4 regions of the Streptomyces sp. NPDC048002 genome follow, and region 4 is predicted to be linked to each of the others. Evidence: riboswitches for the same ligand, from Rfam matches in the RefSeq annotation. Region 4 holds a riboswitch; each other region holds the start of a gene.
What was found. Region 4 has a riboswitch for cobalamin ahead of AB0E07_RS23350 (ABC transporter substrate-binding protein). Riboswitches for the same ligand answer to the same signal wherever they lie in the genome.

Region 1 (7,573 bases), on a different contig from region 4:
GACCTCCTCGTCGAGATGCCGTTCCATCCAGGTCAGGACGGAGCCGACGGTGTCGCACCGGGAACGGGGCAACGGCCGGTCCACGTACTGCGCCTGGCCGCCTTCCCGGTGCGGCGGTACGACCATCCGCCGGGCGATGGCGTTGGCCACCTCCACGCCCTCCTCCTTGCGCACGAGGTGCAGACAGGCGTCGATGCCGGCGGCCGTGCCGGCCGAGGTGATCACCGGGTCCGCGTCGACGTACAGCACGTCGGGCTCGACGACCGCGCGGGGGAAGCGCCGGGCGAGTTCGTCCGCCTGGCGCCAGTGCGCCGCGCAGCGGCGGCCGTCCAGCAGCCCGGCCGCGCCGAGCACGAACACGCCGGAGCAGACGCTGAGCACCCGCGCCCCGCGGTCGACGGCCCGCACCAGGGCGTCGAGGAGCGCGGGCGGGTACTCCCGGCCGATGTAGTCGCTGCCGGCCGGCACGGCGATCAGGTCGGCCTCGTCCAGCCGCTCCAGGCCGTGCGGGGTGGAGACCGTGAAGCCGGCGACATGGGTGCTCAGGGCGGGGCCCTCCGCGGAGACGACCGCGAAGTCGTACACCGGGAGCCCCTGGTCGCCGCGGTCGAGTCCGAAGACCTCGCAGACGACGCCGAGTTCGAAGGGGTGCACACCGTCGAGCAGGACGGCGGCCACGTTCTTCAGCATGCCGCCAGTGTGCCACGCGGCTGGCAGTAATTCGATGGTGTGCGGCAGTACTGCCACTGTCAGGAGTGTCCGCCGCGTACGACGATTACCGCATGGACGCAATCATCGGATTCACCGCCGCGGTCGTTCTCTTCGCCCTGCTGGCCGCCCCGGCGCTCGTGGGCCTGCGCCACGAACGCCGGATCGACCGCCAGCTACGGGCGGACCGCCCCGCTCAGAAGTCCTCGTCCAGGTCGACGGTCCCCTCGACCGCGACCTGGTACGCCGAAGGACGCCGCTCGAAGAAGTTGGTCAGCTCCTGAACGCCCTGGAGCTCCATGAAGGAGAAGGGGTTCTCCGATCCGTAGACCGGGGCGAAGCCGAGCCGCGTCAGACGCTGGTCGGCGACGCACTCCAGGTACTGCCGCATGGACTCGGTGTTCATGCCCGGGAGGCCGTCGCCGCACAGGTCGCGCGCGAACTGCAGCTCGGCCTCGACGGCCTCCCGCAGCATGTCGGTGACCTGCTCCTGGAGCTGGTCGTCGAAGAGTTCCGGCTCCTCCTTGCGGACCGTGTCCACGACGTCGAAGGCGAAGCTCATGTGCATCGTCTCGTCGCGGAACACCCAGTTGGTGCCGGTGGCCAGGCCGTGCAGCAGGCCCCGGCTGCGGAACCAGTAGACGTAGGCGAAGGCGCCGTAGAAGAACAGGCCCTCGATGCACGCCGCGAAGCAGATCAGGTTGAGCAGGAAGCGGCGGCGGTCGGCCTGGGACTCCAGCCGGTCCAGCTTCTCGACCTCGTTGATCCACTTGAAGCAGAACCCGGCCTTCTCGCGGATGGAGGGGATGTTCTCCACCGCGTCGAAGGCGGCCGCCCGGTCCTCCGGATCGGGGAGGTAGGTGTCCAGCAGCGTCAGATAGAACTGGACGTGCACGGCCTCCTCGAACAGCTGCCGGCTCAGGTACAGCCGCGCCTCGGGGGAGTTGATGTGCTTGTACAGCGTCAGCACCAGGTTGTTGGCGACGATCGAGTCACCCGTGGCGAAGAACGCCACCAGCCGGCCGATCAGGTGCTGCTCCATCGGGGACAGCTTCGCGAGGTCGGCGACGTCCGAGTGGAGGTCGACCTCCTCGACGGTCCAGGTGTTCTTGATCGCGTCCCGGTAGCGCTCGTAGAAGTCCGGGTAGCGCATGGGGCGCAGAGTCAGCTCGAAGCCGGGGTCGAGCAGGTTCTTGGTCTCGTTGGACATTACTGGCAGGCCTCGCAGGACTCGGGGTTCTCAAGGGAGCAGGCGACCGCCTCGGGATCGGCGGCCTGCTGCACGGGGAGGGTGGCCTGCGCGGCGCGGGCGATCCGGGTCGCCGGGCGCGAGCGCAGGTAGTACGTCGTCTTCAGCCCGGACTTCCAGGCGTACGCGTACATCGAGGAGAGCTTGCCGATGGTCGGCGTCTCCAGGAACAGGTTCAGGGACTGGGCCTGGTCCAGGAACGGGGTCCGGGCGGCGGCCATGTCGATCAGTCCGCGCTGCGGGATCTCCCACGCCGTGCGGTACAGGTTCCGTACGTCCTCGGGGATCCAGGCGAAGTCCTGCACCGAGCCGCTGGCCTCGCGCAGCGCCTCCCGGGTCCGCGCGTCCCACACGCCGAGGTCCTTCAGGTCCTGCACCAGGTAGGAGTTGACCTGGAGGAACTCCCCGGACAGCGTCTCGCGCTTGAACAGGTTGGACACCTGCGGCTCGATGCACTCGTAGACGCCGGCGATCGAGGCGATGGTGGCGGTGGGCGCGATGGCCAGCAGCAGCGAGTTGCGCAGGCCGACCGAGGCGATCCGGGCGCGCAGGGCCGCCCAGCGCTCCGGCCAGTTGAGGTCGGTGTCGTAGTGGTCGGGGTGCAGTACGCCCTGGGCGGTGCGGGTCTTCTCCCACGCCGGGAGCGGGCCGTTGCGCTCGGCGAGGTCGGTGGACGCCTCGTAGGCGGCCAGCATCACGCGCTCGGCGATCCGGGTGGACAGCGCCTTGGCCTCGGGGGAGTCGAACGGCAGCCGCAGCTTGAAGAAGACGTCCTGCAGGCCCATCGCGCCGAGTCCGACCGGACGCCACTTGGCGTTGGAGCGGCCCGCCTGCTCGGTCGGGTAGAAGTTGATGTCGACGACCCGGTCCAGGAAGGTCACGGCGGTACGGACGGTGGCGTCGAGGCGCTCCCAGTCCAGGTCGCCGGCGGCCGTGTCGACGAACGCGCCGAGGTTGACCGACCCCAGGTTGCAGACCGCGGTCTCGCCGTCGTCGGTGACCTCCAGGATCTCCGTGCAGAGGTTCGAGGAGTGCACCACGTGGCCCGGCAGGGCGGTCTGGTTCGCGGTGCGGTTGGCGGCGTCCTTGAAGGTCATCCAGCCGTTGCCGGTCTGCGCCAGGGTGCGCATCATCCGGCCGTACAGGTCACGGGCCGGGACGGTCCGGCGGGCGAGCCCGGCCGCCTCCGCCTCGCGGTACGCGGCGTCGAACTCCTCGCCCCACAGGTCGACCAGCTCGGGCACGTCCGCGGGGGAGAACAGCGACCAGTCCTGGTCGGCGTTGACCCGGCGCATGAACTCGTCCGGGATCCAGTGCGCGAGGTTCAGGTTGTGCGTACGGCGGGCGTCCTCACCGGTGTTGTCCCGCAGCTCCAGGAACTCCTCGATGTCGGAGTGCCAGGTCTCCAGGTACACCGCGGCCGCTCCCTTGCGCCGGCCGCCCTGGTTCACGGCGGCCACGGAGGCGTCCAGCGTCTTCAGGAACGGCACGATGCCGTTGGAGTGCCCGTTGGTGCCGCGGATCAGCGAACCGCGCGAACGGATGCGGGAGTACGACAGACCGATGCCGCCGGCGTGCTTGGAGAGGCGGGCGACCTGGTGGTAGCGATCGTAGATGGAGTCCAGCTCGTCCAGCGGCGAGTCCAGCAGGTAGCAGGACGACATCTGGGGGTGCCGGGTACCGGAGTTGAAGAGGGTGGGGGAGGACGGCAGGTAGTCCAGGCGGCTCATCAGGCCGTAGAGCGCGGAGACCTCGTCCACGGAACGCGCCGAGTCGTCCTCGGCGAGGCCGGCGGCGACCCGGAGCATGAAGTGCTGGGGCGTCTCGACGACCCGGCGGGTGATCGGGTGCCGCAGCAGGTACCGGCTGTGCAGCGTGCGCAGGCCGAAGTAGCCGAAGCGGTCGTCGGCGCCGGTGTCGATCAGCGCGTTCAGCCGGGCCGCGTGGGTCCGCACGAACGCGGCGGTCCGGTCGGCGACCAGCCCCTCGCGGTGCCCGACCGCGACGGACTCGGTGAAGGAGGTGACGCCCTGCGAGGCGGCCTCGGCGGCGATGGAGAGGGTCAGCAGCCGGGCGGCCAGCCTGCTGTAGGCGGGGTCCTCGGAGATGAGGCCGGCCGCGGCCTCCGTGGCGAGCTCGCGCAGCTCCGCCTCGTCGGCCCGAGCGGACCGGCCGCGCAGCGCCGCGGCGGCGACCCGGCCGGGGTCGGCGTCGGGGAGGTCGGCGGTCAGCTCGGTCAGGGTCCGCAGCAACGCGGTACCGGGACCGTCGGTCTGAACCAGGTCGGCTGAAGCCGGGTCGGCTGGCGCGATGGTCACGTGGGGCTCTCCCTCGCTCGGCACGGGGCCTTGCGGAGGACAGGCGGCAGCTCACGAGCGCACGGGGCGTCGCGCCCACCGGCCCATTCCACGAGGCCCGGACGTCGAAAGCGCACCGGCCGGGTGGCCGGGCGCGCTGTCGGCAGGTCCTCGGACTGACTCCTGCGCAGGCCGGTTCGGGGAACAGACATGCACAAGTACACCGTTGCGGGACAGTTCCGGATTCGCACCGGATTCCCCTGCGGCGGCAGCGAGCATGAGCATACATCTAGTGCCGGGGCGCGGTGGCACCCCCAGATGTTGTGTCGCGTCGGCTTCAGAGCGTCAACTGATAGGTGAGCAGAGTGAACTCGGGGTGCTCCGGCACGGGGTTCCAGTCGCGGTCCGGGGCGCGGGTGAAACCGAGCCGTCCGTAGATGCGGTGGGCGGTCCGCATCAGGGGCTGGGTGGAGAGCACCAGGCCGGTGCAGCCGGGCGTGGCGCGGGCGTGGTCGACGCAGGCCCGCACCAGGGCCTCGCCGACGCCCCGGCCCCGGGCGCCGTGGTCCACGGCGAGCATGCGGATCTCCGCCTCGCCGGGGCCGGCCAGATCGGCCATCGGTCCGCCGGCGCGGACGAAGGTGACGCCCCCGAGCGGCCGGTCCTGCTCCACGGCCGCCAGCACCAGCGCCGCGGCCGCCCGCTTGGCCACGTCCCGCAGCTCCCCGAGGTACCAGTCGCTCTCCCCGAAGGCCAGCAGCCCGTCCCGGAGATAGGCGCGGGCCGTGATCCCGCCCAGTTCCTCGTACTCGGCGGCGCGCGCCTCACGGATCAGGAAGTCCATGGGGTCGAGTCTGTACGACGACGGGCCGCCGGAACACCTGCTGTCCGGCGGCCCGTCCTGGGGGAGTCTCAGTGCAGCGGCGCCAGGTCCTTCTGCACGCCCGGGTCGCCCGCGTCCGCGGTGTAGTCCTCGGGGCGCGTCTCGTCGACGCCCTCCGGGGCCTTGGCCGCCCTCAGCGCGAAGGTCAGCACCACCGTGACGAGCAGGTTCAGCACGAACGCCGTCAGACCGATGTAGCCGATCTCACCGATGCCGGGGATCTCCTTGGAGGAGCCGCCGAAGTGCTTCTGCGTCGGCGAGGCCACCCCGTAGGCCGCCACCGTGCCGTAGACCATGCCGACCGCCCAGCCGCCCAGCAGCGCCCAGCGGTGGAACCAGCGGGTGAACAGACCGCCCACCAGGGCCGGGAAGGTCTGGAGGATCCAGATGCCGCCCAGCAGCTGGAAGTTGATGGCGACCGTCTTGTCCATGGTCAGCACGAAGGCCAGGGCGCCCACCTTCACCAGCAGGGACACGATCTTGGAGACCTTGGTCTCCTGCGCCGGTGTGGCGTCCGGCTTGAGGAAGTCCTTGTAGATGTTGCGGGTGAAGAGGTTGGCCGCCGCGATCGACATGATCGCCGCCGGCACCAGGGCGCCGATGCCGATCGCCGCGAAGGCCACGCCCGCGAACCAGTCCGGGAACATGTTCTCGAACAGCTGCGGAATGGCCAGCTGGCCGTTCTCCACCTTCACCCCGGCCGCGATCGCCATGAAGCCCAGCAGCGCCAGCAGGCCCAGCATCAGGGAGTAGAGCGGCAGGATGGTGGTGTTGCGGCGGATCACGTCCCGGCTCCTGGACGACAGGGTCGCCGTGATCGAGTGCGGGTACATGAACAGCGCCAGCGCCGAGCCGAGCGCCAGGGTGGCGTAGGTCCACTGGCCCGCCTCCGGCGGGACCAGTCCGCCGCTGCCGGTGCTGGTGAACTTCTCGTCCGCGGCGGCGAAGATCTCGTCGAACCCGCCCAGCTTGATCGGGATGTAGATGATCGCCACCGCGATGACCAGGTAGATCAGGGTGTCCTTGACGAAGGCGATCAGCGCGGGGGCGCGCAGTCCGGAGGAGTAGGTGTACGCCGCCAGCACGCCGAAGGCGATCAGCAGGGGCAGGTCCTTGATGAACCAGTTGGTGTTCTCCCCGCCGCCGACGCCCATCACGTCCAGCACCGCCTGGATGCCGACGAGCTGAAGGGCGATGTACGGCATGGTGGCGAGGATGCCGGTCAGCGCGACGGCCAGCGACAGGCCCTTGGAGCCGAAGCGTCCGCGCACGAAGTCCGAGGTCGTCACATAGCCGTGCTTGTGGGACACCGACCACAGCCGGGGCAGGAAGGTGAAGATCAGCGGATAGACGAGGATCGTGTACGGCACGGCGAAGAAGCCCGCCGCGCCCGCCGCGTAGATCGCCGCCGGGACGGCCACGAAGGTGTAGGCCGTGTACAGGTCGCCGCCGAGCAGGAACCAGGTGACCCAGGTGCCGAACGACCGTCCGCCCAGGCCCCATTCGTCGAGGCTGTGCTCGTTCTCGGCCTTGCGCCAGCGCGCGGCGAGGAAGCCCATCACCGTCACGGCCAGGAAGAAGAAGATGAAGACGGCGAGCGCGACGCCGTTCACGCCGTCGTTCATCCGGCCGCACCGCCCTTCGCGGCGGCGCGGGCACGGGCGCGGGCCCGCTGGTCACGCTGCCACAGCTGGTACGCGGTCATCGTCAGCGCGGTCGACAGCAGCACCCAGGCCATCTGGTACCAGTAGAAGAACGGGATGCCGATGAACTCCGGGTCGGCCTTCGCGTACGAGCCGACCCACAACATCGCCACGAAGGGCGCGAAAAGGCAGAGGCCGATGACGACGCGCACAGGCGTCACCACCGGCTCTCCGCTCACCTCTGGGGCATCTGACATCTGACGGCTCCGTCCCCTCGCAGACCACCTGTGTAACGCGCAGGCAATCTAGGTCACGCCGCGAGGCAAACGGAACCCCTCGTCCGCATAACGGATCGGACTCGAAGGGAACAAAAGCCTGGTACTCGGCCCGAAAGGACTACTCCTGAGGGCGCTTCAGGCGTGCGACGAACTTGTACCGGTCGCCCCGGTACACCGAGCGCACCCACTCCACCGGCTGTCCGTCCCGGTCCAGCGAGTGGCGGGAGAGCATCAGCATCGGCAGACCCACGTCCGTGCCGAGCAGTCCGGCCTCGCGCGGAGTGGCCAGCGAGGTCTCGATGGTCTCCTCGGCCTCGGCGGGCTGTACGTCGTAGACCTCGGCCAGCGCCGTGTAGAGGGAGGTGTACTTGACCAGCGAGCGGCGCAGCGCCGGGAAGCGCTTGGCGCTCAGGTGGGTGGTCTCGATGGCCATCGGCTCACCGTTGGCCATGCGCAGCCGCTCGATGCGCAGCACCCGGCCGCCGGCCGTGATGTCGAGCAGCTCGGCGAGGCGG
Region 2 (7,573 bases), on a different contig from region 4:
TGAGCACGACCGTGCAGCCGGTGAGCAGCGCGGGCGCGAGCTTGGCGGCGGCGACGAACTGCGGGACGTTCCACGGCACGACGGCCGCGACGACCCCGACGGGCTCGCGCCGGACGAGGATCCGGCCGAGGACGCCGTCGCGCTGCTCCTCGTAGGTGAAGTTCCGGGCGACGGTGATCGCCGAGTCCCAGACCATCATCGCGCCGAGGGCCTGCGCGAGGACGCTCCAGGAGTACGGGGAGCCGTTCTCGGAGGAGATCACGCGGGCGATCTCCTCGTGCCGGATCGCGATGGCGTCCTTGATCCGGGTGACGACCTCGATCCGCTCGTCCAGGGTCGCGCGCGGCCAGGGCCCTTCGTCGAAGGCCCGCCGGGCCACGGCGACGGCCCGGTCGACGTCGGCGGTGGAGGCGTGCGGCACGCGCCCGAAGACCTCCTCGGTGTGCGGCGAGATCACCTCGATGACGTCCTTGCCGAGGGGGTCGGTCAACTCCCCGCCGATGAACAGCTGTCCGTGTTCCACGAGCTCGGTCATGGCCGACGCCTCCTGCGGAGCCGAAGCGGGTTGTGTGGGTCGGATCCGTTGCGTTGCTTGATTTCTGACGGTGCTTGATTTCTGACGGTGCTTGATTTCTGACGGTGCTTGATTTCTGACGATGCTTCAGAACTGATACCAGTTCTAGTTATAGTGGGCAATGGCCGCGAGGCGGAGGGCAGATGACGAACACGCACGAGCACGGCGGGGGCGTACGGTCCGTCCAGGTTCCGATCCCGGACAACCCCCTCGGGCACACGCTGGTGTACGTGATGGACACCGACCGGGGCCCGGTGCTGATCGACACCGGCTGGGACGACCCCGCCTCCTGGGACGCCCTCACCGAGGGGCTGGCGGCCTGCGGCACCGCGGTCGAGGAGATCCACGGCGTGGTCGTCACCCACCACCACCCCGACCACCACGGCCTGTGCGGCAAGGTCCGCGAGGCGTCCGGCGCCTGGATCGCGATGCACGCCGCGGACACCGCGATCGTGCGCCGCACCCGGTCGGCCGAACCCGAGCGCTGGTTCACGTACATGACGGCCAAGCTCACCGCCGCCGGCGCCCCCGAGAAGCACGTGGCACCCCTGCGCGGCGCCCGCCGCAGCACCCTGCCCGGCCTCTCCCCCGCCCTCCCGGACCGCGAGATCGTCCCCGGCGAACTGCTCGACCTGCCGGGCCGCCGACTGCGCGCGATCTGGACCCCGGGCCACACCCCCGGCCACGTCTGCCTGCACCTGGAGGAGGAGCACCCGGCCCAACTTCCGGGCCGCGGGCGCCTGTTCTCGGGCGACCACCTCCTCCCCCGCATCACGCCCCACATCGGCCTGTACGAGGACCCGGACGACACCACCGTCACCGATCCCCTCGGCGACTACCTCGACTCCCTGGAACGGGTGGGCCGACTGGCCCCCGCCGAGGTGCTACCGGCCCACCAGCACGCCTTCACCGACGCGCCCGCGCGCGTAAGGGAGTTGCTCGCGCACCACGAGGAGCGCCTCACCGGTCTGCTCGCCCTGCTCTCCGAACCCCTCACTCCCTGGCGGCTGGCGGAGCGCATGGAGTGGAACCGGCCCTGGGAGCGGATCCCCTACGGATCACGGAACATCGCGGTGTCGGAGGCCGAGTCGCACCTGCGCCGCCTGGTGAAGCTGGGCCGAGCGGAGGCGGTCACGGGCAGTGATCCGGTGACGTACGTGGCCGTCTGAGCCGACTCGACGCAGGTGGCCGTCCGATCCGGCTCAGTCCCCTTCCGGGGCTCCCCGGTCCGTGAAAGCACGCACCAACCGCTCCGCCTCGCCGAGCGCTTCGATCTCGGCCACCGTCATGGTGGGGTTGGCGGCGCGTCGGCGCCGGGCCTCGGCCAGTCCCGCCTCCGTGACGTCCGAGGGGTCGGAGAGGAGCGCGACGAGTGTCGCGCGCACCGGCCCGGCACAGCCTCCTCCCAGGCGCTTCCCTACGGGCCGGTAGAGTGGCCGCGTCGTCACTACACCCGTACAGGGAGAAGCCGGTGCAAATCCGGCGCTGACCCGCAACCGTGAGCAGTCGCGAGGCTGTGAGCCGGACCGCCCCGTACGGCATGTGAACGGCTCGCGTGCGCCGGCGGTCCGTCGGCGCACGGGCACCGTCGAGGTCTACGGAGCCGAGCCGCCCGGGGTCGTCCCGCGCTGCCCGGCTCCCTTCAGGGAGAGGCACCCGCCGATCATGAACGTCCGCCGCAGCGCCGCGGCCCTGGCCGCCACCGCCGTGATCGGCCTGGCCACGCCCGCCCTGGCCGCGTCCCCGTCGCCGTCGCCGTCGCCGTCCGTGGCGATACCGTCCGGCCTGTACGGCACCAGCGACCCGACCTACGACGGTGTCTGGCGCCAGTCGCTCGCCCTGGTCGCGCAGTACCGGTCGGACGTCGAGCCCGCCGAGAAGGCCGTCGACTGGCTGCTCGGGCAGCAGTGCGCGAACGGGGCGTTCGCCGCGTTCCGCGCCGAGCCCGCCCAGGACTGCGACGCCAAGGTGATGGTCGACACCAACAGCACCGCCGCCGCGGCGCAGGCCCTGTCCCTGGCCGGGGACGGCGACCGCATGGACGACGCCGTCAAGGCGGTCACCTGGCTGAAGAGCGTGCAGAACAAGGACGGCGGCTGGGGCTACACGCCCGGCGGCGCCAGCGACGCCAACTCGACCTCGGTCGTCATCGGCGCCCTGAACGCCGTGGGCCAGGACCCCGGGACCGCCGTGAAGGACGGCAAGTCGCCCTACGACGCCCTGCGCGAGCTGGCCCTGTCCTGCGCGGACGGCGGTGCCTTCGCCTACCAGCCGGACAAGAAGGGCAAGCTCGCCGCCAACGCGGACGCGACGGCGGCGGCCGTGGTCGGCATGAAGGGCATGAGCATGGTGTCGGCGAAGGCCGCCGACGACACGGAGCTCGCCTGCGCCACCGCCAAGGCCTCCGACCCCGGGCAGTCCGCCGCGAACGGCGCGTCCTACCTGGCCGGGGAGATGGCGAAGGACGGTCACCTGGTGTCGGCGCTGCCCGGTGCCGAGGACCAGCCCGACTACGGCAACACCGCCGACGCGGTCGTCGCGCTCGCGGTGACGGGCGGCCCGGAGGCCGCGCGGAAGCCGCTGGCCTGGCTGGAGGAGAACTCCGCGGACTGGGCGAAGCAGAGCGGCCCCGCCGCGTACGCCCAGCTGATCCTGGCGGCGGAGGCGGCCGGCGCGGACCCGCGTGACTTCGGTGGCGCGAACCTGGTGAGCCAGCTGAACGCGACGGGCCCGGAGCCGCGGACGCAGACCGGCTCCTCGGACGCGTCCGAGGAGAAGAAGGACGAGGAGAAGGACGAGGACGGCGGCGTCAGCGTCTGGTGGATCATCGGCGTCGGCGCGGTCGCCGGTATCGGCGTCGGCTTCCTCATCAGCGGACGCAACAAGGGGCAGCGGCAGTGATCCGCCGGGCCTGCGCACTGCTGGCGGCCGTGCTCCTGGTGTGGACGGCCGCACCGGCGCAGGCCGCCACCTACCGCTACTGGTCCTTCTGGGACCACGACGGCTCCTCGTGGATCTACGCCACCCAGGGGCCGTCCGTGGCGGTCCCCTCGGACGGCGACGTCCAGGGCTTCCGGTTCACGCTCAGCGAGGACTCCGCGCAGGCCGCCCAGCCGCGTGGCGCGGCGGACTTCGACGTGATCTGCGCGCGCACCCCGGCGCGGGCGGGCGAGAAACGGGTGGCCCTGGTCATCGACTTCGGCACGAAGGCGGACTCCCCGTCGGGCGAGACCCCGCCGCGGCCGCGGACGGTGTGCGCGCGGGTCGGTGAGGACGCGACCACGGCCGAGGCGCTGGCGCGGGTGGCGAAGCCCCTGCGGTACGACACGAGCGCGCTGCTCTGCGCGATCGACGGCTACCCGGCCAGGGGCTGCGGGGAACAGATCGCGAAGACCCCGGCCGGCGAGGGCAAGGGCAAGGGCAACGGTCCGTCCCTCGGCCTGTGGGCGGGCGTCGCGGGAGTGGCGGCCCTGGGAGCGGCGGCGGTCTGGCAGGCACGCCGACGCAGGCATGCGTAACCCGGCGGACCGCGGCGCTCTTACGGGCCGCGCGGACCGCGGCACTCGTACGGACCGCGATGTTCGTACGGACCGCGCCACGCGTACGGTCCGCGCCGGCGGAGACAAGGGCAGCGGCGGCGGCGCTACGGGCGACGCCCCCGCCCTCCCCGCAACCCGCCCGCCCGCGCAACTGCACCCCGGCGCCTGGTGGTTGTGGGCCCTGGGACTCGGCGCCGCGGCCACCCGCACCACCAACCCCCTCCTGCTGGCGCTGCTCGTGGCGACGTCCGCGTACGTCGTCGTGACCTGCCGCCGCAGCACCCCCTGGTCCCGCTCCTACGGCGCCTTCGTCAAGCTCGCCCTCGCCGTCATCCTGATCCGGCTGGTCTTCGCGGTGTTCCTGGGCTCGCCCATCCCCGGCACCCACACCCTGTTCACGCTCCCCGAGGTCCCGCTCCCCGACTGGGCGCAGGGCATCCGGCTGGGTGGCCGGGTGCACGCGGAGGGCCTGCTCGTCGCCCTGTACGACGGCGTACGGCTCGCCACCCTGCTCATCTGCGTCGGCGCGGCGAACGCCCTGGTCAACCCGTCCCGCCTGCTCAAGTGCCTGCCGGGGGCGCTGTACGAGATGGGCGTGGCCGTCGTCGTCGCGCTCACCTTCGCCCCGAGTCTCATCGCCGACGTCCAGCGTCTGCGCGCCGCCCGGCGCCTGCGGGGCCGCCCGGACAACGGCATCCGGGGCCTGCTCCAGGTCGGCCTGCCGGTCCTCGAAGGCGCTCTGGAACGCTCCGTCGCCCTCGCCGCCGCGATGGACGCCCGCGGGTACGGCCGTACCGCCGACGTACCGGCGCGGGTGCGCCGCACCACGACCGCGTTCACCCTCGGCGGCCTTCTCGGCGTGTGCGCCGGCACCTACGGCGTCCTCACGGCCGAGGGCGGGGCGTACGGGCTGCCGCTGCTGCTGGCCGGGCTGGCCGCCGCCCTGGTGGGCCTGCGCCTGGGCGGGCGCCGGGCGGCCCGCACCCGGTACCGCCCGGACCCGTGGGACGTGCGGGCCTGGCTGGTCACGGGCTCCGGCGTGGCGGTCGCCGCGCTGATGTTCGTGGCCGCCTCGGCCGATCCGGGCGCCCTGGAGCCGGGTGTGCTCCCGCTGACCGCCCCCACCCTGCCGTTGTGGCCCGCGGCCGCGATCCTGCTCGGCCTGCTGCCGGCCTTCGTAGCCCCCACGCCCCCCACGCCCCCCACTCCGTCCGCCGCCGCCCCGAGGGAGCCGTCGTCGTGATCCGCTTCGAGAACGTCTCCGTGACGTACGACGGCCGTACCGAACCCACCGTCCGGGACGTCGACTTCGAGGTCCCGGAGGGCGAACTCGTCCTGCTGGTCGGCCCGTCCGGCGTGGGCAAGTCCACGGTCCTCGGTGCCGTCAGCGGGCTGGTCCCGCACTTCACGGGCGGCACCCTGCGCGGCCGGGTCACGGTGGCGGGCCGGGACACCCGCACCCACAAGCCCCGCGAACTCGCCGACGTGGTCGGCACGGTGGGGCAGGATCCGCTGTCCCACTTCGTGACGGACACGGTCGAGGACGAACTCGCCTACGGCATGGAGTCGTTGGGACTGGCGCCGGAGGTGATGCGGCGCCGGGTGGAGGAGACCCTCGACCTGCTGGGTCTCGCCGGTCTGCGGGACCGGCCGATCGCCACCCTCTCCGGCGGCCAGCAGCAGCGGGTGGCCATCGGCTCGGTGCTCACCCCGCACCCTCGGGTGCTGGTGCTGGACGAACCGACCTCGGCGCTGGACCCGGCGGCCGCCGAGGAGGTCCTCGCGGTCCTCCAGCGGCTGGTGCACGACCTCGGCACGACGGTCCTGATGGCCGAGCACCGGCTGGAGCGGGTGATCCAGTACGCCGACCGCGTCGTCCTGCTGCCCGGTCCCGGCGAGGCCCCGGTGCTGGGCGCCCCGGCCGAGGTCATGGCGGTCTCCCCGGTGACCCCGCCCGTGGTGGACCTGGGCCGCCTGGCGGGCTGGACCCCGCTCCCCCTGACCGTACGAGACGCCCGCCGCCGCGCGGCACCCCTACGGGAACGACTCGGCGAGCCCACGACCGACACGGCCGGGAAGCCCCTCACCGGCCCGGCCGGGAATCCCGTCACCGGCCCGGCCGGGAAACCGGTCGCCCGCACGGCCGCGAAGCCCTCCCCCGACACAACCGGAGAACCCGCCGCCGACACGGCCCGGCAACCCGCCGCCGACACGGCCGGAGAACCAGTCGCCGACACGACCCGGAAGCCCTCCCCCGACACAACCGGGCAACCCGTCACCGACACAACCGGGGAACCCGTCACCGACACGGCCGGGGAGCCCGACGCAGGCGCGGCCCACCAAGCCGCCGCAGACTCGGCCGCGAGGTCCGACGACACCAGTACCCCCCGGCCTCCCGCACCCTCCGCCCCCACAACCCCCCGGCCTCCCGCACCCTCCGCCCCCACACCCCCCCGACGTCCCGCACCCTCCGCTCCCCCCACCCCCCGTCGCTGGTTCCGGCGCGCGCCGGTGTCGAAGGGGGCCGCCGGCCCCGAGGCGCCCGTACGTCTCCCCGCCGAGGTGAGCGGGCTCGCCGTCACCCGTGGCGGGGTCCGCGCCCTGCGCAAGGTGGACGTGACCGTCGGTCCCGGCGAGACGATCGCGCTCATGGGCCGCAACGGCGCCGGAAAGTCCACGCTCCTCTCCTCCCTCGTGGGCCTGCTCGCCCCCACCAGGGGCACGGTCCGGGTCGGCGGCGTCACTCCCCACCGCACCCCGCCCCCCGAACTGGTCCGCCACGTGGGCCTCGTCCCACAGGAACCGCTGGACCTCCTCTACGCCGACACCGTCGCCGCCGAGTGCGCGGCCGCCGACGCCGACGCGCAGGCCGACCCCGGCACCTGCCGTGCCCTGGTCGGCGAGCTGCTCCCCGGCGTGGCCGACGACACCCACCCCCGGGACCTCTCGGAGGGCCAGCGCCTGGCGCTCGCCCTGGCCGTCGTACTGACCGCCCGCCCGCCCCTACTCCTGCTGGACGAGCCGACCCGGGGCCTGGACTACGCGGCGAAGGCCCGGCTGGTCACCGTGTTGCGCGGACTGGCCGCCGAGGGCCACGCGATCGTCCTGGCCACCCATGACGTGGAGCTGGCCGCGGAGCTGGCGCACCGGGTGCTGCTGATGGCCGAGGGCGAGATCATCGCCGACGGCCCGACCGCGGACGTGGTCGTGTCGTCGCCGTCCTTCGCCCCGCAGGTGACGAAGATCCTCGCCCCGCAGCACTGGCTGACCGTGGCCCAGATCGAACGGGCCCTGGCATGACCCCGACGCCCACCCCCACCCCGCCCCCGGCCACGCCCCCGACGCGCCAGGCGCGCCCGATCCGGCTGGGCCCGCGCTCCCTGGCCGCCCTGACCCTGGTGAGCGCGATCGGCCTGGCCGTGATCTGCCGTCCGCTCATCGCGGCACCGGAGTCCCAGGC
Region 3 (7,573 bases), on a different contig from region 4:
CGGCGATCTGCGTGATGGTGGCGGGCTCGAAGCGGAGCACGGCCATGATCCGGTGCCGCGTGAGGTTGGAGACGGCACGCAGCTGTTCGTCCGTGGTGACGTGAAAGGTCTCGGGAAGGTCGTCGGCAGGCATGCGAGCAATGGTCAACGACTCTTGACCATTGCGCAAGGGGATTGTGGACACTGAACGTGGTGGTGGGCCTTGTCCGGGATCTGCGGTGCGTGCGGCGGCCGTTGTGGCGTAGTACTGCTGGGGAGCCTCAACCTGAGGCTCAACGCCCGATCTGTGTTGCCTTGGAGTTGTCGATGGCCGTTCGTCGTGTCGTACCCAATGTCCGGTCGGAGGCTGTGGAGGAGAGCCGCGAGTTTTACGGGCTGCTGGGGTTCGAGAAGGTCATGGACCACGGCTGGATCATGACGCTCGCGTCGCCGTCGAGCCCGACCGCGCAGATCAGTCTCATGGGCGAGGACAAGACCGCGCCCGTCACCCCGGACCTCAGCGTCGAGGTGGATGACGTGGACGCGGCCTACGCGGCTGTGCGGGAGAGCGGTGCGGAGATCGTTCATCCCTTGCAGGACGAGGAGTGGGGGGTGCGGCGGTTCTGCGTGCGCGACCCCAACGGCCAGGTGGTGAACGTACTGGGGCACCGCTGACGGGCAGGGACGGCGGGGGCGCGTGTCGCGTGCGCACGGCGCTCGCGTGGGGCGTGTCACCCCGGTCCGTTGCCGGGCGGGCGTGGTGGACCGGGCCGACCACGTGCCATGATGGCTCGCGACAAAGGCGACGGCGGAACGAGGAAGCCGGTGTGAATCCGGCGCGGTCCCGCCACTGTGATCGGCGAGCGGACCCCGAACAGACCACTGCCCGGATGCGGGTGGGAAGGCCGGGGCGAGCCTTGACCCGAGAGCCAGGAGACTCACGCGGTCGCCTCCTCGACGTAGCTGGGGCGGATTTCCCCGGAGAGGAGGGCGTGTAGTGATGCCCTTGGAGGGGTTGCGACCCGGCTCGATGCCCTGCGGCCACGGCGTACCGTGGTCGACCGCGGGGGTTGCGCGCCGCCCGCTGACACCCGGTTTCCCGCGGCTCCGTACCCTTGCCCCGCTCCGTCTTGTGACCCCGCTTCCACCTACCCGGTGCGGTCGTTCAGCGGCTCCGGCTGCCGTCGCGACCCCGTAGCCGAGCGGGGGCGACGCCGCTTACCCGGTCGTCGACACTCGACGCGAGTGCCCCCAGCCGTGCCCCGGACCGTGATCCGGACCGTTCCCGTGCCATCCCTCGGTGAGAGGACCCACCCCATGACGGGCAAGCGCCCTGTGACCCTGCTGTCGGCGATAGCCGCGGCCCTGCTGATGTCCGGCTGCGGTGAGAGCGCCACGCGGGACGATGCCGCTCCGAAGGGTGCCGCCGCCGACGGTTACCCGGTGACGGTGTCCAACTGCGGGGTGAGGACGACCTATCAGCGTCCCCCGGAGCGAGCGGTGTCGCTCAACCAGCACGCCACGGAGGTCATGCTGGCACTCGGCCTGGAGAACTCGATGGTGGGTACGGCCTACCTCGACGACGAGATCCTCCCCGAGTACCAGGACGCCTACGACGGCATCGACGTCATCGCGAAGGAGTACCCGTCCTTCGAGACGCTGCTGGCGGCCGAACCCGACCTGGCGTACGGGGGGTTCGCCTCCACCTTCGACGAGAAGGACGGCCGCAGCCGCGAGGCCCTGTCCGACGCGGGCATCAACTCCTACCTGAACATCGAGGAATGCCCCTCCGGCCCCGTGACGATGGCCACGATGGACCAGGAGATCCGCAACGTCGCCAAGATCTTCGGCGTCTCGGAACGCGCCGAATCGGAACTGAAGGAACTCCACGCCACCCTCGACACGGTCGAGGAGAAGCTCGACGGAGTCGATCCGGTGGACCTCTTCGTCTACGACAGCGGTGACAAGACCGCGTTCACGGCCGGCGGGGCCGGTATCGGCAACGAGATGATCGAGCAGGCCGGTGGCGTGAACCTCTTCGCCGATCTGGACAAGGCGTTCGGTGACGTGTCCTTCGAGCAGGTCGCCGAACGGGCGCCCGAGGTCATCGTCATCTACGACTACGGCGACCAGACGGTCGAGGACAAGAAGAAGTTCCTGCTGGCGAACCCGGCCCTGAAGGACGTACCCGCCATCAAGAACGAGCGGTTCGCCGTGCTGCCCCTGTCGTCCACGGTGCTGGGCGTCCGGGTCCCCGCAGCGGTGGAGTCCCTGGCCCGCCAGATCCACCCGGACCGCTTCAAGTGAGTGAGGCGGCGGAACTGACCGAGGAGCAGGGCACGAAGTCCGCCCTCCCCGCGGTGCGGGACGGCGGCGCCGATGGCCGGCGCACCCGTCGGATGCCCTTCCCGCTCGTGCTACTGGTGCTCGGCGCGCTCGTCGTGGTCGCGGCCACGTTCGGGATCGCCGTCGGGTCGATCAGCGTCCCGGCCGGACAGGTGTGGGGCATCCTCCTGCACCGGGTGCATCCGGCGCTGGCCGATCCGACCTGGACCCCGGTCCGCGAGACGATCGTCATCGACGTACGGCTGCCGCGGGTGCTGCTCGCCGGGGTCGTCGGCGCGGGCCTGGCGGTGTCCGGGATGGCCCTTCAGGCCCTCGTGCGCAATCCGCTCGCCGACCCGATGCTGCTCGGGGTCTCCTCGGGCGCCTCGGTCGGCGCGGTGCTCGTCGTCGTCCTCAACCTCTCCCTGTTCGGGGTCTTCTCCCTGCCGATCGCGGCCTTCCTCGGGGCACTGGCCGCGCTGGTCGCCGTCTACTTCCTGGCCCGCTCCGGTGGCCGGATGACCACCGTCCGGCTCGTGCTGGCGGGCGTGGCGACCGCCGAGGTGCTGTCGGCGCTCGCCAGCTTCCTGATCGTCACCTCCGACGACCCGCACAAGACGCAGTCGGCGCTGCGCTGGATGCTCGGCGGGCTGGGCGGCACCACCTGGACCGTGGTCTGGATCCCCGTGGGCGCCGTCCTGCTCGGCACCGCCGTCCTGCTCGGCGTCTGCCGGCCGCTGAACCTGCTGCTCGCGGGGGAGGAGGCGGCCGTCGCGCTCGGTCTGGACGTGCACCGCTTCCGGGCGGCGCTGTTCACGCTGGTCGCGGTGATGATCGGCACGATCGTCGCGGTCAGCGGCCAGATCGGCTTTGTCGGCCTGATCATGCCGCACGTGGTGCGCCTGCTCGTCGGCGCCGACCACCGCCGTGCGCTGCCCGCCGCCGCCCTGCTAGGCGCGGCGTTCCTCATCGCCGCGGATCTCGCGGCACGCACGGTCATGAGTCCGGAGGAGATTCCGGTGGGCATCCTCACCGCCCTGGTCGGCGGTCCCTTCTTCCTGTGGCTGATGCGTCGGAGGACAGCATGACGAGGACGACGGAGACGCCGAGCGAGAAGCCGACGGAGAAGCCGACGGAGAAGCCGACGGAGAAGGCGACCGCCAAGGCGACGGAGAAGGTGATGGAGAAGACGGTGGATCCGATGTCGGTCACGGCCGCGCCCGGCACCCTGGCCGTGGAGGACGTCTCCGTCGTCGTCGAGGGACGGGCCCTGGTGGACCGGGCGTCCCTGCGCGTGGACCCCGGCGAGGTGGTCGGCCTCGTCGGACCCAACGGGGCCGGCAAATCGACCCTGTTGCGCACCGTCTACCGGGCGCTGCGTCCGACCTCGGGACGGGTGCTGCTCGACGGTCAGGACGTCCGGCGGATGAAGGGCAAGAGCCTCGCCCGGCTGCTCGCCGCCGTTCTCCAGGAGTCCGCCGGCGACTTCGAACTCTCCGTCTACGACGTGGTGGCCATGGGCCGTACCCCGCACAAGCGGCCCTTCGACGGGGACGACGCCGACGACCGTGCCGTCATCATGGCCGCGCTCGCCGAACTCGACGCCGCCGGACTCGCCCGTGCCCCCTTCTCCCGGCTGTCGGGCGGCGAGAAGCAGCGCGTGCTCATCGCCAGGGCCCTCGCCCAGCGGGCGGGCACGATGGTGCTGGACGAGCCGACCAACCACCTCGACCTGCGCCACCAACTCGACACCCTGCGCCTGGTCCGGCGGCTCGGGGTGACGGCCCTCGTCGCGCTCCACGACCTCAACCTGGCCGCCGCGTTCTGCGACCGGATCTGCGTGCTGGCCGGCGGCCGCGTCGTCACCACCGGTCCTCCCGCGCAGGTCCTCACCGCCGAACTGCTGGCCGATGTCTACCGCGTCGACGCCGAGGTGACCAGGCGCCCCGGCACCGGTGCGCCGCCCATCACGCTCCTCACGGGCACCGACTCCTTCGGGAGGCCGAAGTGAACACCTCACGCCAGGCACCCGGGACCGTCGTCGCCGAAGCCCTCCAGGACATCGCGGCGTTCGGATCCTTCTTCTCCGTCGAGTCGGGCGGCCCAGCCGAGGGTTGGCATCCGGTCGAGGAGGCGTACGCCCGCGGCTTCGCCGACCTCGTCGCGGCGACCGCGGACCGCTACGGCACCGGTGAACTGCGCATCGGCGCCTCCATCGTGCAGCTCGGGCACGCCGCCCGCCTGTGGTCACCCCTGCTGGCCTGCACGGTCGTGCACGCGATCGTCCCCGATCTGAGCCGGGTCCTGCGCGCCGACGACGGCCCCGCACTGCGCCTGCCCGCGGACCCCGACGGCTGGTACGCCCCGGCGATACCGCGGCTCACGGAGGTGCTGTACGAGATGGTCATGACCCGGCACCTGGACGTGCTCGCCGCCGGACTGCGCGTCAAGGTGGCTCCCGGACTGCTCGCCGGCAACGCGGCGTCGGCGCTGGTGGAGGCGGCGCGGGCCGTCCTGACCGCCCGCCCGGACCTGGCCGACCCCCTTTCCGCACTCGTCGCGGGCCTGCTGAACACGGGCCGGCTGAACGGCACCGGAAAGGTCCTGGGACCCGATCTCACCTTCCGCAGGCGCAGCTGTTGCCTCTATTACCGGGTGCCTTCCGGTGAGAAGTGCGGCGACTGTTCCCTGGCCCGATGAACGGCCCCGTCGCCGACCGGGCGTAGCCACCGCACGGCGGCTACGGTCACCTCCGTGAGTACGGCACTGACAAGATCGACCGAGACCTGCGGTTCCAACAAATGCTGGAAGGAACCGACGAGATCATGCGTGTCATCGTGGCCCGCGGACTGACGGAGGCATTCGGATGAACGACGTCCTGTTCCATGTGACGGGCCGGGCGGGCCATATCACCCTCAACCGCCCCAGGGCCCTGAATGCCCTCACCCACGACATGGTGTCGCGCATCGACCAGGCGCTCACGGAGTGGGAGGACGATCCGGCGATCGAGACCGTGGTCATCAGCGGTGCGGGAGAGCGCGGTCTGTGCGCCGGCGGTGACATCCGCGCCATCCACGACGACGCCCGCGACCGGGACGGCAGCGCCTCGGCCGCGTTCTGGCGCGACGAGTACCGGCTCAACGCCCGTATCGCCCGCTACCCCAAGCCGTACGCAGCCCTCATGGACGGCATCGTGATGGGCGGAGGCGTCGGCGTCTCCGCGCACGGCAGCGTCCGGATCGTCACCGAACGGTCCAGGATCGCGATGCCGGAGACCGGCATCGGTTTCGTCCCGGACGTCGGCGGCACCTACCTGCTCGGCCTCGCCCCCGGTGAGCTGGGCACCTGCCTCGCGCTGACGGGCGCGCAGATCGGCGCCGGGGACGCCCTGCTGTGCGGGCTGGCAGACCACTATGTGCCCTCGGCCCAGTTGGGCGATCTCGTCGACGACTTCGCCCACCTGCCCGCGCGCGAGGCCGTCGCCCGCCATGTGACGCCCGATCCCGAGGGGGAGCTGCCCGGCCGCAAGGAATGGATCGACGCCTGCTTCTCCGCCGACACCGTCGAGGAGATCGTGCGACGGCTCCTCGCCCACGGTGACCCGGCCGCCAAGGAGACCGCCGAGACCCTGCTCGCCAAGTCCCCGACCTCGCTCAAGGTCACCCTCGCCGCGGTGCGCCGGGCCCGCCGTCTCGGAGTGCTGGAGCGGGTGCTGGACCAGGAGTACCGCGTCTCCTGCGCCGCCCTCACCGCACCCGATCTGGTGGAGGGCATCCGTGCCCAGGTCATCGACAAGGACCGCAACCCCCGATGGTCGCCGACGACACTCGACGAGGTGACCGACGCCGACGTCGAGCGGTTCTTCACCCCTCTCGGCGAGCGTGAACTCGGCCTCGCCACCGCCGACCAGCAGGACGGGATGGGCGCCTTCGCCGACCAGCGGCCCCCCGAGTTCCGGCACCGCTGAGCGGAGTCCGGCAGGACCGTGCGGTCCGCACTCGGTGCCGAGTGCGGACCGCACGGGAGCCCGGGTCCCGTCAGGCGCCGGCCGGGGGAGTCGCGGCCCGCCGCCGCTGGAGCAGCGGGAGCACGGCGTCCAGGACCAGGAAGGCCAGCAGGGACCAGCCCAGCAACGGGAACGCCCAGCCGACCGCGGCCACCACCGGTACGGCGACGACCAGCGCCGGCCAGGGCAGGTGCCGCCAGGTGCCGCGCGCCGGCGCGCGGCCGACGAGGGCACGGCGGTCGGCGCGCGTGGGCCGCCGCTGCCACCACATGCGGTAGCCGAGCACGATGCCCACGCTCAGGCCGAGCGCGATGACCGCGAGGACGATCTGGTTGGCCAGGCCGAACAGCGTGCCCATGTGGGCGCGCACCCCGAGGGTGCTGAGCTTCGCGAGCACCGGGTGGTCGGCCCAGTCGACGCGGGAGGTGATCTCGCCGCTGTGCGGGTCGACGGCCGCCTGGTCCAGGTGGACCGGCCACAGCCCGTCGGTCTGGGCGACCGTCCAGGTGCTCTCCTCGTCGGCGGGCACGGTCAGTTCCACCGGGCCGTCGAGGCCGGCGCCACGGGCGTTCTCCAGGATTTGGTCGACGCTCAGACCCTCCGGCAGGCCGGCGCCCGCGTCCGCGGAACCGTGCTCGTCGGAGTGGTCGTGGCCGCCCGACGCCTCCGAGCCGGAGACCGAGGTGTCCAGCTCGGGCGCGTAGGCGCTCAGCGAGGTGCGCAGCTCGGTGAAGCGCTCACCGGCGTACGCCGACCAGGTCAGCCCGGTCGCGCTCAGGACGAGCAGTCCGGCCGAGATCCACACACCGGTGACGGCGTGCAGGCTGCGGCTACGGCGCACACCCTTCGTCCCGCGCTCGGGCACCACCGTGTTGCGCTTGGCCCCGCCCGCGTAGGAGCGCCGGCGTCCGAACCACAGCAGCAGACCTCCGAGGACCAGCACCCACAGCCAGCTCGCGGCGAGTTCGGAGTACAGGCGGCCCGTCTCCCCGAGGTGCAGGTTGCGGTGCAGGTCGTCGAGCCAGGTGGCCAGCGGGGTCGATCCGAACCAGGTGGTGAGGGCGCCGCGGACCTCGCCGGTGTAGGGGTCGACGTAGACGGTGCGCTGCTTGTCCTGCTCGGCCAGCTCGGGGACGGAGAGGACGACCTTGGTGGTGTGGTCGTCGGCCTCGGGCGGGATCACCGAGGCGATGGTGCCCTCGGGGTGGGCCTCGCGGGCGGCGGCTATCTGCTCCGACAGGGGCTTCGCCGTCTCACCCACCT
Region 4 (7,573 bases):
CCGCTGCCGGGCAGGCCGGTCAGCCCCGGCAGCAGGTCGCCGAAGGCGTTGACCTCGCCGACGAACGAACGGCGCCAGCCGACGGCCGGGAGCAGGTCCACCCCGACACACAGGGTGCGCGGGAAGCACGCGGCCGCCGCCTCGCACACCTCCAGCACGTCCGACCAGCGGCCCCCCGACGCAGTTACGGCCGCTCTGGCCCCGTCGAGATCGCCGCGGCGCCCGCCCAGATGGAGGTTGGTCAGCGGCGAGCGACTGGTGCGCACCACGGCATGGGTGGCCCTGCCCGCCACCACGACCACCCGGAGATCGGCCGCGCGGCCCGCCTGGCCCGCCTTGGGCACCCAGCGTTCGAGGTGCAGCCCGTCGGGGGCGAGGGCGTCCACGACCGCCGCGACGTCCCGCTCCCGCTCGTAACGCCGCAGCTTCAGGGAGTTGTACAGGCGGCCGTCCGCGGTCAGTTCGACGGAGGTCGTCGCCCTGACCCGGCCGCCTCCCGCCTCCACGGCGAGGACCCCGGACGCCGACGACCCGTGGGCGGGCTTGACGAAGAGCCTCGACATCCGGTGCTCGCGCATCAGCGTCCGTACGTCCTCCCAGCCGCGCACCGGCGCGCCGTCCGCTCCCGAGGTCGGGGACGCGGGCACGGGAACGCCCGCCGCGTCCAGCACGGCGTGGCAGAGGCGCTTGTCGAACAGCACGGCCAGCTCACCCGGTTCGTCCAGCCGGATCCCGCCGCGCAGGGTGCCCAGCGCGGCCGTGAATCCGGCGTACCAGCGCGCCGAACCCTCCACCCGGGTGGGCTCGACGGCGCCCCGCAGCATGCGGTCCACCTCGGGCCGCTCACCGGGGGAGTCGACGCGGACGACCTCGTCGGGCGCGAAGTCGGCTCCCCGCCCGCGCAGGACGTCCGCCCACGCCACCACGCGCGGGCCGGTCAGGCCGGCCGCGCGCACCGCGTCGGCGAACAGCGACACCCGCCGGTTGCCGGGGTTCCCGACCACCGCGAAGCGCACCCCGTCCGCCGTCTGCAAACCGCCAGTCCTCACTCGCCCACGGCGACGTAGCGCCAGACCGTGCCGTCGTCCTCGGTGTCCTCCTCCGCGTCGTCACGGTCGAGGTCCACCTCCACGCCGGCCGTCTCCAGCGTCTGCCGCACCCGCTCCTCCACCGCCTGGCTCAGGTAGTGGTGGTGCAGGTCCAGCTTCTTCAGGTGGGACAGCGGCTGCCCGCCCAGCAGCGCCGCGGCGCCCTCGTCGGTCAGCACGCCCATCGACAGGTCCAGCACCTCAAGGCGGGCCACGACGGGCGCGGCGGCGACGGCAGCGGCCACCGCGTCCTGCATCTCGCTGTTCCGCAGGGCCAGGTGACGCAGGCTCGGCAGCCTGGCACCGGACAGCAGCGGCTCCAGATCGGCCGCCTCGCTGTCGCCGCCGTAGTCCGGGGTGCCCAGCCACAGGTCGAGGTGCTCAAGGGCGGGCAGATCGCTGGCGCCGATGCCCCGCACCACCTCGGCGGGCAGCCCGCCGCTCTCCACCACCAGGCGGCGCAGCGCCTCGTGGCGCAGGCCCTTGAACTCCAGGCCCGTGCCGCCGCGCACCCCGAACTCCTCCAGCCCGGGGAAAGCGGCCAGCAGCGGCGTCACATCGGTCTGGTGGATCCAGGAGATCTCGCACTCCTCCATCACCAGATCGCCCAGGAACAGCGCGCGCAGCGCGGGCAGCCGGTCCCGGGCGGCGAGCAGGGCCTCGATCACGTCCGAGGGGTCGGTGTCGTACGCCTCCTCCCAGGCGCCCACGATCAGGGCACGCACCCGGGTGGTGTCGACCACCTCGCGGAAACGGGCGAAGGCCGCCGTCCAGTTCTCGTCGGAGTCGTACACATCGGCGCCGATCCGCCAGGCCACGGACTCCGGCTCGGGCAGCTTGTCCGTCGGATCGCCGGGGCCGGGGAACGCGTACGCGGGCAGCCGGTACAGCTCTTGCAGGTGGTCACCGATGGTCATGCGGCTGCTCCTGGGGAGTTAAGGGCGTGCGGTCCGTGATGCCGCAGTTCTACCAACCGCCACTGACAGCGTCGCAGGGAGGGGCGGCTTCGGGCGTCACCCGGCGGGACGGCGTTCGGGGGCGTTGTCAGTGGCGGCCCCTACCGTCGTGTTCAGGAGGCCGGTGCGCGGTGCACCCGGCGGTGAGGGGACAGCCATGTACCGGCAGGGAGACGTACTGATCGTGCCCGTGGAGGAGGGCGCGGTCCCGGACCACGTGGCACACGCGCCCAGGGAGCGGCGCGACGGGCGCGGCCGGCTGGTGCTGGCACTCGGAGAGGTCACCGGGCACGCCCACGCGGTCGTGGGACCGGGGGAGTTGGTGCGGGAGCCCGGACCGTTCGGCCCGCTCCTGCTGCACCTTCCGCAGGGCGGCCGGGTGGTGCACGAGGAGCACGCGGCGATCGCCCTGCCCGCCGGCTGGTACCGGGTGATCAGACAACGCGAGTACGTGCCGGGCTCGGTCCGGATCGTCGCCGACTGACCGTGGAACAGCGCGACCTCATGGAGGGGCAGATGACGACCATCGAGACCGACGGCGGCACCGACGGGCTGCGCGCCTGGCGAACCCGGGCCACGGCGACCGGACCCGCCGACCGCGCCCGCGCGGAACAGGGCGTACGACGCGCCTACCGGCAGGCCGGACTGGCCGAACCGGAGGCCGTGCTGTGGGCGGACTCCCCGCGCGCGGCCGTCACCCTGATCCGGCAGCTCACCGACCGCGGCCCCGGCGTGCGGGAGGAGATCCGCAGTGCGCCCTGGGCACGCGAACGCCGCCGCCTGCACGACGAGTTGGGAGCGAAGGGCTGGTCGGCGCACTGGGCGGCGACCGGGGGACGGCTGTGGGAGTCCACCCAGGTCCTCGTGGACCGGATCAGAGCCGGAGTGATCCAGGACCTGGCCGGCCGGGACACCGGAGCCGAGGCCGCCGAGGTACGGCTCCTGCTGCTGGACGCCGTCCTCGGACAGCACGACGCGCCGTGGCTGGCCGCCTTCCCCGCCGACGCAGGACCCCTCGGCGCACTGACCGAAGTGTGCGGCAGCGCGGGCTGGTGGTGGCCCTTCACCCGCGTCGCCGTGGTGTCGGAACGCCCCGTGGAACTCCACCGGGACGAGGCCGGCCGTCTCGACCACGGTGACGGGCCCGCCCTCGCCTACCCCGACGGCTTCGCCCTCCACGCCTGGCGCGGCATGCCGGTACCGGCCGCCTTCCTCGCGGAGCTGCCCGCGCTGACCCCGGCCCGTATCCGGGAGGAGGAGAACGCCGAACTGCGGCGCGTGATGCTGGAGTACTACGGCTACGACCGCTACCTCACCGACTCCGGCGCCCGCCCCCTCCACCACGACGAGACGGGCACCCTGTGGCGGATCGACCTGCCCGCGGACGAGCCGGTCGTGATGGTCGAGGTGCTCAACTCGACCCCGGAGCCGGACGGAACCCGGCGCACCTACTGGCTCCGGGTGCCCCCGTCCACCCGCACTGCGAAGGAGGGCGTGGCTTGGACCTTCGGGATCGGCGAAGAGGTGTACGCGCCGGTGAAGGAGACCTGAGTCAGGTGGGGGTGATCAGACCTTGGCCTCGGTCCAGTGCACGCACTCCAGGTCCTGTCCGTGCAGCTCGTACTTGAGGCAGATGCGCGAGCGGATCACGAGGGGCTTCTCGTCCAGGTCGTGGAACTCCGTGACGACCCGGTCGCCCTCGATCGTCGACACGGCGTACTTCCGGGTGTAGTCGATGCCCATGATCTCTTCGAGCGCCAGGCTCGCCAGGGCGTACCTCCTGGCGGCTTCCGGGTGTTTCCGGAAGACCTCCGTGATCTCGCGGAAGAACGCGGTGTCCGACTTGGTGTCGTACTCGGTGGCAGTCACAGCCGCCATCTCCTTGAGTGGCAGTGTCGGAGAACCCCCTGTTTCCAGGCTCCTACTTCCCCCACCGGCACGCCAGTCGGGGCGGTGCGGCACCGGGTGACCGACCGCACGTCAGGACCGTACGAGCGGCTTGATAGCCTCAGCGGGCCAGTCGAGCCACACCCGAGGCCAGGGAATCCGGTGCGAATCCGGAACTGACGCGCAGCGGTGAGGGGGACGGGCGGGGCACGACGCCACTGGGAGACCGGGAAGGCGCCCCGACCGAGCGAACCCGAGTCCGAAGACCTGCTGGCACCTTCGCGCCCCGGTGCGGAGGGACTCCGTAGGCAAGGCTCCGCGTACGAGCCCCGACCCCGAGGCACCCCCATGCTCCGTACCACCCCTGCCCTTCTCCTCACGTCCGCCCTGCTGCTCACCGGCTGCGGATCCTCCTCCACCGGCGACGACGCGAAGCCGGAAGGGGCGGCCGCCGCCGGCTACCCGGTGACCCTCGACAACTGCGGTCACCAGGTCACCCTGCAGTCCGCTCCCCGGCGGGCCGTCTCCCTCAACCAGGGCACCACCGAGATCCTGCTCTCCCTGGGCCTGGCCGACCGCATGGCCGGCACGGCCACCTGGACCGACCCCGTGATGAAGGGCCTGGGCGCCGCCAACGCCACCGTGCCGCGCCTCGCCGACAACAACCCCTCCTTCGAGAAGGTCCTCGACGCCGAACCCGACTTCGTCACCGCCTCGTTCGTCTCCACCCTCGGCAAGGGCGGGGTCGCCACCCGCGAGCAGTTCGAGAAGCTGGGCGTACCCACCTACGTCTCACCCTCCGACTGCTCGGCCGGCAAGGACAACGACAGCGGTGGCGACGGATCGCGCAGCGAGCCGCTCACCCTGGAGACCGTGTACGGCGAGATACGCGACCTCGCCAAGGCCTTCGGCGTCGACGACCGGGGCGAGAAGCTGATCGCCTCGCTGGAGAAGAGGGTGAGCACGGCCACCGCCGGACTGCACGCCTCGGACGTGTCCCTCATGTACTGGTTCGCCAACTCCCAGTCGCCCTACCTCGCCGGATGCTGCGGCGCCCCCGGAGCCATCACCCGCGCCGTCGGTGCGCGGAACGCCTTCGACGACACCCACGACGAATGGCCCCAGATCGGCTGGGAGACCGTCGCCGACCGCGACCCCGACGTCATCGTCATCGGCGACCTGACGCGCAAGCAGCAGACCGCCGAGACCGCCGAGGCCAAGATCCGCTTCCTGGAGACCAACCCCGCCACCCGCAACCTCACCGCGGTGAAGAAGAAGCGCTACGTCCTGCTGAGCGGGCAGTCCATGAACCCCTCCATCCGCACCATCGAGGGCATCGAGCAGGTGGCGGCAGGTCTGCGGGACTTCGGGTTCGCGAAGTGACCGCCCGTACGCTGCTGTTGGCCGGCGGCGGACTGGCCGCACTGCTCGCCTCGGTCGCCGTGGCCGTGACCATCGGACCCGCCGACATCTCCACCGCCGACGTGTGGGCGGCCGTCGCGGCCCATCTCGGCCTGGGGGAGAGCACGCTGGCGCCGCTGCGGGACGGCATCGTGTGGAACCTGCGGATGCCGCGGACCCTGCTCGCCGCCGTGTGCGGGGCGGGCCTCGCGGTGTGCGGGGCGGTGATGCAGTCGCTGCTGCGCAATCCGCTCGCCGACCCCTTCGTGCTGGGGGTCTCCTCCGGCGCCTCCACGGGCGCCGTCGCCGTGGTCGTACTCGGCGTGGGCGGGGGAGCGGTGTCGCTGTCGACGGGCGCCTTCCTCGGAGCACTGCTCTCCTTCGGCCTGGTGCTGTTCCTCAGCCACACCCTGGGCGGCAGCACCGACCGCGTCGTCCTGTCGGGCGTGGCGGCGATGCAACTGTTCTCGGCACTCACCTCGTTCACCGTGCTGATCTCCGCGGACGCCGAAACCACTCGCGGAGTGCTGTTCTGGCTCCTGGGCTCGCTCACCGGCGCCGACTGGGGCCAGGTACTGCTGTGCGGCGCCGTACTCGCCGTGGTCCTGGCCGTGTGCCTCGGCCACGCCCGCACCCTCGACGCCTTCGCCTTCGGCGAGGAGGCCGCCGCCGGACTCGGGGTGAACGTCGCCCGGACCCGGCTGGTCCTGCTCTGCGCGACGGCACTGCTCACCGCCGCCCTGGTCAGCTGTGTCGGCGCGATCGGCTTCGTCGGCCTGGTCCTCCCGCACGCCACCCGCGTCCTCACCGGCTCCGGCCACGCCCGCCTCCTGCCGGTCACGGCGCTCACCGGCGCCGTCTTCCTGGTGTGGGTGGACACCCTCGCCCGTACCGTCCTCGAACCCCAGGAGGTCCCCGTGGGCGTGGTGACGTCCCTCATCGGCGTGCCCGCGTTCGTGGCGGTGCTCTACCGGGGAGGGAGGCGCGCATGACCGGCCTGCACGCGAACCGCGTCCAGCGCCGCATCGACGGCAGGACCGTGGTGGACGGCGTCACCCTCGCCCTGCGCCCCGGCGAGACCGTCGGCCTGCTCGGGCCCAACGGCTCAGGAAAGTCGACGCTGCTCAGACTCCTGGCGGGCGTCCTCGCACCCACCGCGGGAGTCGTGACCCTGGACGGGCGCCCACTGCCCGAGGTGGGGCGCCGGGAAACGGCACGCCGGATCGCGACGGTCGAGCAGCACGCCCACACCCAGACCGAACTGACCGTCCGCGAGGTCGTCGCCCTCGGACGCATCCCGCACCGCCGCGCCTGGACGCCCGCCACGGCCACCGATGCCGAGGCCGTCACCGAGGCCCTGACCCGCACCGGCCTCACGGACCGCGCCGGACAGTCCTGGCACACCCTCTCCGGCGGCGAACGCCAGCGCGCCCAGATCGCCCGCGCGCTCGCCCAGACACCGCGCGAACTCCTCCTCGACGAGCCGACCAACCACCTGGACATCCAGCACCAGCTGGACCTCCTCGAACTGATCGTCGGCCTGCCGGTCACCACCGTCGTCGCGCTGCACGACCTCAACCTCGCCGCGACCTACTGTGACCGACTCCTCGTCCTCCGCGACGGCCGAGTCGTCGCGGAGGGCACCCCCGCCGAGGTCCTGACCCCCACACTCATCGAACAGGTCTACGGTGTCCGCGCGGAGGTCAGCCAGGAGCCCGGCCACCCCGTGATCCGCTTCCTACGGCCGACCACCCGGAACGGCCCCACAGGCAACGGCCCCACAGGCAACGGCCCCACAGGCAACGGCCCCACGGACAACGGCTCCACAGGCACGAGAGGGAAGACGAGCGATGCCCCGACAGCGACCTGAGCGAGCCGCCGCCCCGGCCTCCTCCGCGGCGACGACCCCGTGCCGGGTCGTGGTCTGCCGGGACTGCTGCTGCGGCACCCCGAAGATCACCGGAGTGGATCACGAGCGGCAACTCGCGCGCCTCGCGGAGGAGGTGCCCGTGCGCGTCGCCGACTGCCTCGACGTGTGCGAGCACGCCAATGTGATCGTCGTCCAGCCCTCGGCCGCGGCACGGGCCGCCGGCGCCCGCCCGGTCTGGCTCGGCCTGGTCAACGACGCCGACGCCACCGAGGACATCGTCACCTGGGTCCGTGAAGGCGGCCCCGGAGTCGCGCCCTGCCCCGACATCCTCGACCTGTACGCCTTCACTCCGCCGAGGAGGCAGGGGTAAG

Region 1: it holds a riboswitch for cobalamin, as region 4 does, so the genes downstream of both, AB0E07_RS31025 (ribonucleoside-diphosphate reductase subunit alpha) here and AB0E07_RS23350 (ABC transporter substrate-binding protein) in region 4, are expected to answer to the same signal.
Region 2: it holds a riboswitch for cobalamin, as region 4 does, so the genes downstream of both, AB0E07_RS01840 (prenyltransferase/squalene oxidase repeat-containing protein) here and AB0E07_RS23350 (ABC transporter substrate-binding protein) in region 4, are expected to answer to the same signal.
Region 3: it holds a riboswitch for cobalamin, as region 4 does, so the genes downstream of both, AB0E07_RS33895 (ABC transporter substrate-binding protein) here and AB0E07_RS23350 (ABC transporter substrate-binding protein) in region 4, are expected to answer to the same signal.

Annotation. Positions count from the first base shown of each region.
Region 1 is NZ_JBEZNL010000035.1:48,730-56,302, reverse strand. It holds gene AB0E07_RS31035 (helix-turn-helix domain-containing protein) at 1-690, opposite strand, end outside; gene AB0E07_RS31030 (ribonucleotide-diphosphate reductase subunit beta) at 905-1,918, opposite strand; gene AB0E07_RS31025 (ribonucleoside-diphosphate reductase subunit alpha) at 1,918-4,275, opposite strand; cobalamin riboswitch at 4,399-4,546, opposite strand; gene AB0E07_RS31020 (GNAT family N-acetyltransferase) at 4,592-5,098, opposite strand; gene mctP (monocarboxylate uptake permease MctP) at 5,167-6,762, opposite strand; gene AB0E07_RS31010 (DUF3311 domain-containing protein) at 6,759-7,037, opposite strand; gene AB0E07_RS31005 (GntR family transcriptional regulator) at 7,177-7,573, opposite strand, start outside.
Region 2 is NZ_JBEZNL010000001.1:418,013-425,585, forward strand. It holds gene AB0E07_RS01825 (aldehyde dehydrogenase) at 1-535, opposite strand, end outside; gene AB0E07_RS01830 (MBL fold metallo-hydrolase) at 718-1,743, shown strand; gene AB0E07_RS01835 (hypothetical protein) at 1,777-1,959, opposite strand; cobalamin riboswitch at 1,979-2,123, shown strand; gene AB0E07_RS01840 (prenyltransferase/squalene oxidase repeat-containing protein) at 2,240-3,475, shown strand; gene AB0E07_RS01845 (SCO2322 family protein) at 3,472-4,092, shown strand; gene AB0E07_RS01850 (energy-coupling factor transporter transmembrane component T) at 4,085-5,356, shown strand; gene AB0E07_RS01855 (ATP-binding cassette domain-containing protein) at 5,353-7,413, shown strand; gene AB0E07_RS01860 (ECF transporter S component) at 7,410-7,573, shown strand, end outside.
Region 3 is NZ_JBEZNL010000043.1:30,058-37,630, forward strand. It holds gene AB0E07_RS33885 (winged helix-turn-helix domain-containing protein) at 1-133, opposite strand, end outside; gene AB0E07_RS33890 (VOC family protein) at 307-654, shown strand; cobalamin riboswitch at 792-919, shown strand; gene AB0E07_RS33895 (ABC transporter substrate-binding protein) at 1,297-2,286, shown strand; gene AB0E07_RS33900 (iron ABC transporter permease) at 2,379-3,392, shown strand; gene AB0E07_RS33905 (ABC transporter ATP-binding protein) at 3,506-4,315, shown strand; gene AB0E07_RS33910 ((2Fe-2S)-binding protein) at 4,312-5,004, shown strand; partial or broken gene AB0E07_RS33915 (acyl-CoA dehydrogenase family protein) at 5,013-5,174, shown strand; gene AB0E07_RS33920 (enoyl-CoA hydratase/isomerase family protein) at 5,171-6,271, shown strand; gene AB0E07_RS33925 (PepSY domain-containing protein) at 6,342-7,573, opposite strand, start outside.
Region 4 is NZ_JBEZNL010000019.1:111,142-118,714, forward strand. It holds gene AB0E07_RS23325 (STM4014 family protein) at 1-1,034, opposite strand, end outside; gene AB0E07_RS23330 (STM4015 family protein) at 1,046-2,005, opposite strand; gene AB0E07_RS23335 (hypothetical protein) at 2,202-2,528, shown strand; gene AB0E07_RS23340 (DUF6745 domain-containing protein) at 2,561-3,595, shown strand; gene AB0E07_RS23345 (hypothetical protein) at 3,611-3,922, opposite strand; cobalamin riboswitch at 4,045-4,221, shown strand; gene AB0E07_RS23350 (ABC transporter substrate-binding protein) at 4,280-5,314, shown strand; gene AB0E07_RS23355 (iron chelate uptake ABC transporter family permease subunit) at 5,311-6,324, shown strand; gene AB0E07_RS23360 (ABC transporter ATP-binding protein) at 6,321-7,202, shown strand; gene AB0E07_RS23365 ((2Fe-2S) ferredoxin domain-containing protein) at 7,183-7,572, shown strand.